Regions from separate parts of the Micromonospora sp. WMMD737 genome, predicted to be linked through region 1. Evidence: predicted binding sites of a transcription regulator. Region 1 holds the regulator's gene; each other region holds the start of a gene.
The links. The regulator HrcA, encoded in region 1, represses chaperone genes, less so after heat shock. The targets are predictions, from matches to a motif close to GGTTNGCACNCTCNNNNNGAGNGTGCNAACC.
Positions count from the first base shown of each region.

Region 2: a site for HrcA is predicted at 1,192-1,222, ahead of groES (co-chaperone GroES). Genes of this name have one in related genera too.
Region 3: a site for HrcA is predicted at 1,637-1,667, ahead of groL (chaperonin GroEL). Genes of this name have one in related genera too.

Region 1 is NZ_JBMHMH010000001.1:3,245,138-3,248,411, reverse strand. Features, by position in the region: gene ACN27A_RS13865 (DUF4870 domain-containing protein) at 37-771, opposite strand; gene hrcA (heat-inducible transcriptional repressor HrcA) at 1,016-2,038, shown strand; gene dnaJ (molecular chaperone DnaJ) at 2,112-3,257, shown strand.
Region 2 is NZ_JBMHMH010000001.1:4,020,458-4,023,731, reverse strand. Features, by position in the region: gene ACN27A_RS17415 (THUMP-like domain-containing protein) at 1-1,106, opposite strand, end outside; gene groES (co-chaperone GroES) at 1,356-1,670, shown strand; gene groL (chaperonin GroEL) at 1,741-3,274, shown strand, end outside.
Region 3 is NZ_JBMHMH010000001.1:4,352,877-4,356,150, reverse strand. Features, by position in the region: gene ACN27A_RS19050 (cold-shock protein) at 53-256, shown strand; gene ACN27A_RS19045 (hypothetical protein) at 471-1,589, shown strand; gene groL (chaperonin GroEL) at 1,864-3,274, shown strand, end outside.

The sequences.
Region 1 (3,274 bases):
CGTGCCGGGGCCGGCCGGGGGAGCGGCCGACCCGGGTCACCTGGTGAAGGTGTAGGTCAGCGGGTAGCGGTAGAGCACGCCCTCGTTGGCCTTGACGCCGCCGACGATGCCGAAGATCAGCGGCACCAGCGTGACGAGCATGGGAACGAAGAACAGCACCCCGCAGGTGATCAGCGTGACCACCCAGCTCAGCACCCCGACGATCGTCCAGGTGAGCTGAAAGTTCAGCGCCGCGACGGCGTGCGCCCGGGCGGTCGGCGACTGCTGCCCCCGGACCATCAGCGCGATGAGCGGCGCCAACCAGCCGAGCAGGCCGCCGCCGACGATCACGCCGGCCGCGCCGCCGAAGTGGGCGATCAGGGCCCAGGTCTTGTCGTCGTTGCTGGCGAAGCCGCCCGCCGGCGGTCCGTAGCCGCCACCGGCCGGATAGCCGGCCCCCGGCGCTCCGTAGCCGCCGGGCGGGGGAAAGCCGCCGGGCGGGGGAAAGCCTCCGGGCGGTCCGTAGCCACCGGGCGGCGGGTAGTCGCCGGGCGGGGGATGACCGCCCGACGGCGGGTAGTCGCCGGGCGGAGGGTAGCCGCCCGACGACGGCTGGTCACCGGTGGGCGGCGGATAGCCACCGGGTGGAGGATGGCTGCCCGGGCCCGGTGCCCCGGACAGTGGTGCGGTGGGGTCGCCGGAGCCGGCGGGGCCGGGAACCCCCGACGGGGCGGTCGGGTCCGGCGGGAAGCCGGGGTCCCCCGCTCCGGGAGGGCGAGGTGGTTCAGTCATGGAGGTCACGGTAGGGGCAGCCGGCAAGGCGGCACCAGCGCGACACCGGCCGGGACGCCCCGAACACCGGCCCCACGGGGGCGTCGGGCGGGCCCGCGCGGTCGCCGATCGGACTGATCACCCCAGGTCGATCATCGCGCGGGCGGCCCCGCCGACGTAGACTGGCACTCGCTACAGTCGAGTGCCAGCAGCCCGCCCCGGCCCCCCGCGTGCCGGGGCCGACGTGCGACAGGAGGTGGGGAGGATGGGTCTCGACGACCGCAAGCTCGCCGTGCTGCGCGCGATCGTCGAGGACTACGTCGCCACGCAGGAGCCCGTCGGCAGCAGGGCGCTGGTCGAGCGGCACCAGCTGGGGGTCTCACCGGCGACCGTCCGCAACGACATGGCCGTGCTGGAGGAGGAGGGCTACATCCGCCAGCCGCACACCAGTGCCGGCCGGGTGCCCACCGACCGGGGCTACCGGCTCTTCGTGGACCGGCTGTCCCGGGTGAAGCCGCTCAGCCCGGCCGAGCGCCGGGCGATCGAGCGGTTCCTGGTGGGCGCCGTCGACCTCGACGACGTGGTGCACCGCACCGTCCGGCTGCTGGCGCAACTCACCCGGCAGGTCGCCGTCGTGCAGTACCCGAGCCTGGCCCGTTCCTCGGTGCGCCACCTGGAGTTGGTGCCGATCTCCACCACCCGGCTGATGCTGGTCATGATCGCCGACACCGGCCGGGTCGAGCAGCGGCTGGTCGAGCTGCCCGCGCCGATCCCCGCCGACGACGTCACGGACCTGCGCCGGCTGGTCAACGAGAAGCTGGTCGGCACCCGGCTGTCGGAGACCCCGCCGCTGGTGCAGGCGCTCGTCGAGGAGTCGGTGCCGCACCTGCGCCCGGCCATGACCACCCTCTCCACCGTGCTGCTGGAGACGCTGATCGAGCGGCACGAGGAGCGGATCGCGCTGGCCGGGACGGCCAACCTCACCCGCGGCGGGCTGCTCGACTTCCAGGGCTCCCTGCGCCCCATCCTGGAGGCGCTGGAGGAGGAGGTCGTCATGCTCAAGCTCATCGGCGAGGCGGAGCCGAGCACGACGCGGGTGCTGATCGGCGACGAGAACGAGATCGACAACCTGCGCGCCGCCTCGGTGGTCAGCACCGGCTACGGGCCGGGCGCGACCAGCGTCGGCGGCCTCGGCGTGCTGGGGCCGACCCGGATGGACTACCCCGGCACCATCGCCACGGTGCGGGCCGTGGCACGCTACGTGGGCGAGCTGCTGGCCCAGAACTGACCAGTCAGGGCCGACGGCCGGCTCCGGCCGCCGACCGGCGCAACGCGAGACGAACATGAGGACACGGAACGCAGTGGCCAGGGACTACTACGGCATTCTCGGCGTGAGCCGGGAAGCCTCCGACGACGAGATCAAGCGCGCCTACCGCAAGTTGGCGCGGCAGTTCCACCCGGACGTGAATCCGGATCCGGAGGCCCAGGAGAAGTTCAAGGACATCAACGCCGCGTACGAGGTCCTCTCGGACGACCGGAAACGGCAGATCGTCGACCTGGGCGGTGACCCGCTCGCCCCCGGTGGCGGGGGCGCGGGTGGCCCGGGCGGCCCTGGCGGCGCCGGGCCGTTCGTCGGCTTCCAGGACATCATGGACGCGTTCTTCGGCGGCGCGGCCGGCGGTTCGCGGGGTCCGCGACCGCGGACCCGGCCCGGCGCCGACGCGATCCTGCGGCTGGAGCTGGACCTGCACGAGACCGCGTTCGGCGTCGAGGCGCCGATCACCGTCGACACCGCCGTGCTCTGCACCACCTGCTCCGGCGCCGGCACGGCGGCCGGCACCCACCTGGCCACCTGCGAGGCGTGCGCCGGCCGGGGCGAGGTGCAGTCCGTGCAGCGCACCTTCCTCGGCCAGGTGGTCTCCGCCCGGCCGTGCACGGTCTGCCAGGGCTACGGCACCACCATCCCGCACCCGTGCCCGACCTGCGCCGGCGACGGTCGCGTCCGCACCCGCCGTTCGCTGACGGTCAAGATCCCGGCCGGCGTCGAGGACGGCATGCGCATCCGCCTCGCCCAGCAGGGTGAGGTCGGTCCGGGCGGCGGCACGGCCGGCGACCTCTACGTGGAGATCCACGAGCGCCCCCACGACGTCTACTCCCGCAAGGGCGACGACCTGCACTGCCGCGTCACGGTGCCGATGACCGCGGCGGCCCTCGGCACCCGGCTGACCATCAAGACGCTGGACAGCGAGGAGACGGTCGACGTCAAGGCCGGCACCCAGCCGGGCAGCACGCTGCGGCTGCGCGCCCGGGGCGTGCCGCACCTGCGTGGCACCGGCCGGGGTGACCTCTACGTCCACCTCGACGTGCGCACCCCCACCAAGCTCGACGCCGACCAGGAGAAGATGCTGCGCGACTTCGCCAAGACGCGGGGCGAGGAGGTCGCCGAGCTCACCAAGCAGGGCGGCTTCTTCTCCCGGATGCGCGACGCCTTCAACGGCCACGCCTGAGCGGCCTGACCGCCCCG
Region 2 (3,274 bases), 780 kb from region 1:
GCGGACCCGCGCTTGAGGATCTCCACCCGCCCGACCCGGCGCTCCCGCAGCAGCGCCCGCAGCCGCTTGAGCGAGAACGGCAGCACGTCGGTGACCTCCAGGCAGCGGGCGAACGGCGTCGGCGTCGGCGCGTCCGCGTAGAGGTAGGCGATGCTCGGGTCCGCCAGCGTCGCGCCCAGCGTCTCGGCCAGCTCCGCGACCAGGTGCGCGCGGACCACCGCCGGGTCGGGGTCGTACAGGAAGCGGCGCGCCGGGCCGACCGGTGCCTCGGCGTCTCCGGAGCCCGTCACCTGATGGCAGGGGACCCTTCCGCTGCCGGAAGCGTCGACAGGGGGCCCTTCCTTACCGCGCAGCAGGGTGGCGCGGCGGGGGACCTGCGCCAGCTCGCCGCACCACAGGGCCGCCTCGACCAGGTCGCCGTCGACGCTCACCCACTCCGCCTCGGCGCCCGCCGGGATCAGCGCGTGGTCGATGCCGGGCGCCACCTTCACGACGGTGTGCGGCACCCGCTCGGCCAGCCCGACGACGAAGTCCCAGGGCGGCGAGTAGGCGTTCGGGTCGAAGATCCGCCGCCCGGTGCCCGCCTTCCGGCGCGCCGGGTCGCAGAACACCCCGTCGACCCGGTCCACGTCGAACGCCGTGGCGTCGCCGCACTCCACCGTGAACAGCTCGGCCAGCCCGGCCGCCTCGGCGTTCGCGGCGGCCATCGCGGCGGTCAGCGGGTCGGCCTCCACGCCGTACACCCGGATGCCGGCGCGGGCGGCGGCGAGCGCGTCCGCGCCGAGGCCGCAGCCGAGGTCGGCGAGGACGCGCACCCCGGCGGCCCGCAGCCGCTCGGCCCGCCGTGCCGCGACGACGCCCCGCGTCGCCTGCTCCAGCCCGGCCCGGGTGAGGAACATCCCCGCCGCCGCCGGCCCGAACTTGCCGACCGCCCGGCGGCGCAGCTCGGCCTGGGTGAGGGCGGCCGACGCCAGGTCGGCCGGCAGCCCGGCGGAGCGGAGCGCGGCCGCCGCGGTCAGCGGATCGCCGCCGGCCACCCGCGCGGCGGCGGCGAGCGCGGCCGACCCCTCGGGCGTACGCAGGGCGGCGAACTGGTCGAGATCCACCCGGTCATTGTGGTCGGCGGACCCGACGCGCCGGCCGGCGGGTTGGCACTCTCCTTGACGGAGTGCTAGCCGAGGAATAACCTGCGATTAGCACTCTCACCCCGAGGGTGCCAGCTTCCGGGCCTCGTGGCCCGGGCGCTGAACGCCAGGCGGACCGGCACCCGCGACGACGGCCCCGCCCGGTGGCATGTGGCAGATTGACGCCGGTCGGCTCGCCGACCGGTAACGAAACCAGTACCCCAGGAGGGTATGCCCGTGACTACCGCGACCAAGGTTGCGATCAAGCCGCTCGAGGACCGGATCCTGGTCCAGGCGAACGAGGCTGAGACCACCACGGCGTCGGGCATCGTGATCCCCGACACCGCCAAGGAGAAGCCGCAGGAGGGCACCGTCCTCGCTGTCGGCCCGGGCCGGATCGACGACAAGGGCAACCGGATCCCGGTTGACGTCTCCGTCGGCGACACCGTCATCTACTCGAAGTACGGCGGCACCGAGGTCAAGTACGCCGGCGAGGAGTACCTGGTGCTCTCCGCCCGCGACGTCCTCGCGGTCATCGAGAAGTAAGCAACCGATCAGTGTCGTCGCCCCGGTCCGGCTCGCCGGGCCGGGGCGACGTCGCTTCGAAGGGACATTCATGGCGAAGATCCTGAGCTTCTCGGACGACGCCCGGCACCTGCTCGAGCACGGTGTCAACGCCCTCGCGGACGCGGTCAAGGTCACCCTCGGCCCGCGCGGGCGCAACGTCGTCCTGGACAAGAAGTTCGGTGTGCCCACGATCACCAACGACGGCGTGACCATCGCCAAGGAGATCGAGCTCACCAACCCCTACGAGAACCTCGGTGCGCAGCTGGTCAAGGAGGTGGCGACCAAGACCAACGACGTCGCCGGCGACGGGACCACCACCGCCACCGTGCTGGCCCAGGCGATGGTCCGCGAGGGCCTGCGCAACGTCACGGCCGGCGCCAACCCGGCCGGCCTCAAGCGGGGCATCGACGCGGCGGCCGCCAAGGTCTCCGAGGCGCTGCTCGGCCGCGCCGTCGAGGTCGCCGACAAGAAGTCGATCGCGCACGTCGCGACGATCTCCGCGCAGGACGCCACGATCGGCGAGCTGATCGCCGAGGCGATGGAGAAGGTCGGCCGCGACGGTGTCATCACCGTCGAGGAGGGCTCCGCCCTGCACACCGAGCTGGACGTGACCGAGGGTCTCCAGTTCGACAAGGGCTTCATCTCGCCCAACTTCGTCACCGACATGGAGTCGCAGGAGTCGGTCCTGGAGGACCCGTACATCCTGATCACGACCCAGAAGATCTCGGCGATCGAGGAGCTGCTGCCGCTGCTGGAGAAGGTCCTCCAGAACAGCAAGCCGCTGCTGATCATCGCCGAGGACGTCGACGGCCAGGCGCTGTCGACGCTGGTGGTCAACTCGATCCGCAAGACCCTCAAGGTCTGCGCGGTCAAGGCCCCCGGCTTCGGTGACCGGCGCAAGGCGATGCTCCAGGACATGGCGATCCTCACCGGCGCCGAGCTGGTCGCGCCCGAGCTGGGCTACAAGCTCGACCAGGTGGGCCTGGAGGTGCTCGGCACCGCCCGGCGCGTGGTGGTCGACAAGGAGAACACCACGGTCGTCGACGGCGGCGGCAAGTCGAGCGAGGTCGCCGACCGGGTCGCGCAGATCCGCAAGGAGATCGAGGCCTCGGACTCCGACTGGGACCGGGAGAAGCTCGCCGAGCGGCTGGCCAAGCTGTCCGGCGGCATCGCGGTCATCAAGGTCGGCGCCGCGACCGAGGTCGAGATGAAGGAGCGCAAGCACCGCATCGAGGACGCGATCGCCGCGACCAAGGCCGCGGTCGAGGAGGGCACCGTCCCCGGCGGCGGCGCCGCCCTGGTGCAGATCCTGCCGGCGCTCGACGACGACCTCGGCTTCACCGGGGACGAGAAGGTCGGCGTCTCGATCGTGCGCAAGTCGCTGGTCGAGCCGCTGCGCTGGATCGCCCAGAACGCCGGCCACGACGGCTACGTCGTGGTGCAGAAGGTCGCCGGCAAGGAGTGGGGCCACGGCCTCGACGCCGCCACCGGCGAGTACGTCGACCTGGCGAAGTCCGGCATCGTCGACCCGGTGAAGGTGACCCGCAACGCGGTCACCAACGCGGCGTCGATCGCCGGCCTGC
Region 3 (3,274 bases), 1.1 Mb from region 1:
CCCGCCCGGCCTCCGGGGTCGTGGAACGCCGCGCAGAGTGAGGAAGTGCACCGTGGCAGAGGGCACCGTGAAGTGGTTCAACTCCGAAAAGGGCTACGGCTTCATCGCCGTCGACGGTGGGCAGGACGTCTTCGTCCACTTCTCGGCGATCGAGATGGACGGCTACAAGGCGTTGGACGACGGCCAGCGGGTCGAGTTCGAGATCGCCCAGGGCCAGAAGGGCCCCCAGGCCGAGCGCGTGCGCGTCATCGCCTGACGGGCGTCCCTCCCGCGCCCCCGCGCCGACCGACCTCCCGACCACCGGTCACGGGGCGCCGGCCGGGGGTGGCCCGGTGCCCCGGGCGGTCGTCGGCCGGTCCGCTCCACCGGGGCGGGCGGTCGGCCGGTCCGCTCCACGGGGGCGGGCTTCGGCGCGGTTGCGTCGGCAGGGGAGGATCGTGAGCCGTTCCAGCCATCGCTGAGGAGGGTTCATGTCCGACCAGCCGCCCCAGGCCGCGCCGCCCCCGGGAGATCCCGACCCCTCCGCGACGCCACCCGTCGGCCCGGGCGGCGCTGCGCCGACGGGCCCGCAACAGCCGCAGGACTGGGTGTTCCCGCCCACCGGCGGGTACCCGGCCGGCTCCGGCCCGTACGGCGGGCAGCCGTGGTACCCGGGCGCCCCGGTCGCGTACCCCGGGCACCCGGGCGCCCCGGGCGCCCATCCCGGGCAGCCGGTCCACGGGTGGTACCCGCCGGGGCACGGTCTCGACCCGGCCGACCTGCTCGTCACCCCGCCCGGCGCGGGTGTCAACGGCTGGTTCGGCCGGTGCGTCGGCGCGGTGCGCCGGGGCTGGCGGCTGCTGCTGCCGATCCTGTTGCTCACCCAGGTGCTGCCGGCCCTGGTGGTGTCGATGCTCTCGCTGGTCGTCGACCCGAGCGCCAAGTGGGAGGAGTCGATGGCCGGCGACCCCGCCGCGCTGCCCGACACCTTCCTGACCGACACGGTCGTCCTGCTGTCCGTGGTGCTCGGCAGCGCCCTCGTCTTCGGCTTCGTGCAGAGCCTGGGCTGGGCGGCCGGCACGTGGGTGGTCACCCGGCAGGCGTCCGGTCAACCGGTGAGCGTGGGCGCCGCCCTCTCCTACGGGGCGCGCCGGGCGCTGGGCCTCTGGGGCTGGACCCTGCTGATGAGCGTCATCATCGGGCTCGGGGTCTGCCTCTGCGTGATCCCCGGCATCTACTTCGCCTTCGCGCTGAGCATGGCCGGCCCGGTCTACCTGTTCGAGCGGCAGCACCCGATCGGCCGTTCCTTCCGCATGTTCCACGATCGGCTGGGTCTGCTGCTCGGCCGGGTGGCGCTGGTCGCGGCGGCGGTGATCGTCGGCAGTGGGGCCGCCGGCATGGTCGAGGGCATCGGCACGCTGCCGTTCGGCACCACCCCGCTGGAGTCGCCCGGCACGGCGGTCGGCGTGCTCGTGGTGACGCTGGTGGGCGCGGTGCTGGCCCTGCCGACCCACCTCGCCCAGCTGGTCGGCCTGGTCGTCACGTACGCCGAGCAGCGTGCCCACGAGGGGCCGGTGGACAGTGCGCGGCTGGCCGGTGAACTCGGCTGACCGGGGCGATCGTGCTTGCACTCGGCAGGGGAGAGTGCTAAACAAGTTATTGGCACTCGCATACCGTGAGTGCCAATGGTCGGGGCGGTAGGGCCACGGTCGTAGCGGCGTCCAGACGCGGCTGCGGCACATGGCCGGTCGTCGCGGGCTATCCGGCCCGGCCGAGGAGACGTCGTCGTCGCCAGGTGGCGACGTCCCAAGGTGCGTACACCAGGCGGCCCATCCGGGACACACACTCCGGGTGGCCCGTGAGTGTCCAGGAGGACAACGCCGTATGGCCAAGATGATCGCGTTCGACGAAGAGGCGCGCCGCGGCCTCGAGCGGGGCATGAACCAGCTCGCCGACGCCGTGAAGGTGACCCTCGGCCCCAAGGGCCGCAACGTCGTCCTCGAGAAGAAGTGGGGTGCCCCCACCATCACCAACGATGGTGTGAGCATCGCCAAGGAGATCGAGCTCGAGGACCCCTACGAGAAGATCGGCGCCGAGCTGGTCAAGGAGGTCGCGAAGAAGACCGACGACGTCGCCGGTGACGGCACGACGACGGCGACCGTCCTGGCCCAGGCCCTGGTCCGCGAGGGCCTGCGCAACGTGGCCGCCGGTGCCAACCCGATGGCCCTGAAGCGGGGCATCGAGGCCGCCGTGGCCAGCGTCTCGGAGGAGCTGCTCAAGCTCGCCAAGGACGTCGAGACCAAGGAGCAGATCGCCTCCACCGCCTCCATCTCCGCCGGTGACACCAGCGTCGGCGAGATCATCGCCGAGGCGATGGACAAGGTGGGCAAGGAAGGCGTCATCACCGTCGAGGAGAGCAACACCTTCGGGCTGGAGCTGGAGCTCACCGAGGGTATGCGCTTCGACAAGGGCTACATCTCGGCCTACTTCATGACCGACCCGGAGCGCATGGAGGCCGTCTTCGACGACCCCTACCTCCTGATCGTCAACAGCAAGATCTCGTCGGTGAAGGACCTGCTCCCGATCCTGGAGAAGGTCATGCAGTCGGGCAAGCCGCTGCTGATCATCGCCGAGGACATCGAGGGCGAGGCCCTGGCGACCCTGGTCGTCAACAAGGTCCGGGGCACCTTCAAGTCCGTCGCCGTCAAGGCGCCGGGCTTCGGTGACCGCCGCAAGGCCATGCTGGCCGACATCGCCATCCTCACCGGTGGCCAGGTCATCAGCGAGGAGGTCGGCCTCAAGCTGGACGCCGTCGGCCTCGACATGCTGGGCCGCGCCCGCAAGGTCGTGGTGACCAAGGACGAGACCACCATCGTCGACGGTGCCGGCGACGCCGAGCAGATCCAGGGCCGGGTCAACCAGATCCGGGCCGAGATCGACAAGAGCGACTCCGACTACGACCGCGAGAAGCTGCAGGAGCGGCTGGCCAAGCTGGCCGGCGGCGTCGCGGTGATCAAGGTCGGCGCGGCCACCGAGGTCGAGCTGAAGGAGCGCAAGCACCGCATCGAGGACGCCGTCCGCAACGCGAAGGCCGCCGTCGAGGAGGGCATCGTCCCGGGTGGTGGCGTCGCGCTGGTGCAGGCCGGCAAGACCGCCTTCGACAAGCTGGACCTGGTCGGCGACGAGGCGACCGGCGCGCAGATCGTCAAGATCGCGCTGGACGCCCCGCTGCGGCAGATCGCCGTCAACGCCGGTCTCGAGGGTGGCGTGGTCGTCGAGCACGTCCGCAACCTCA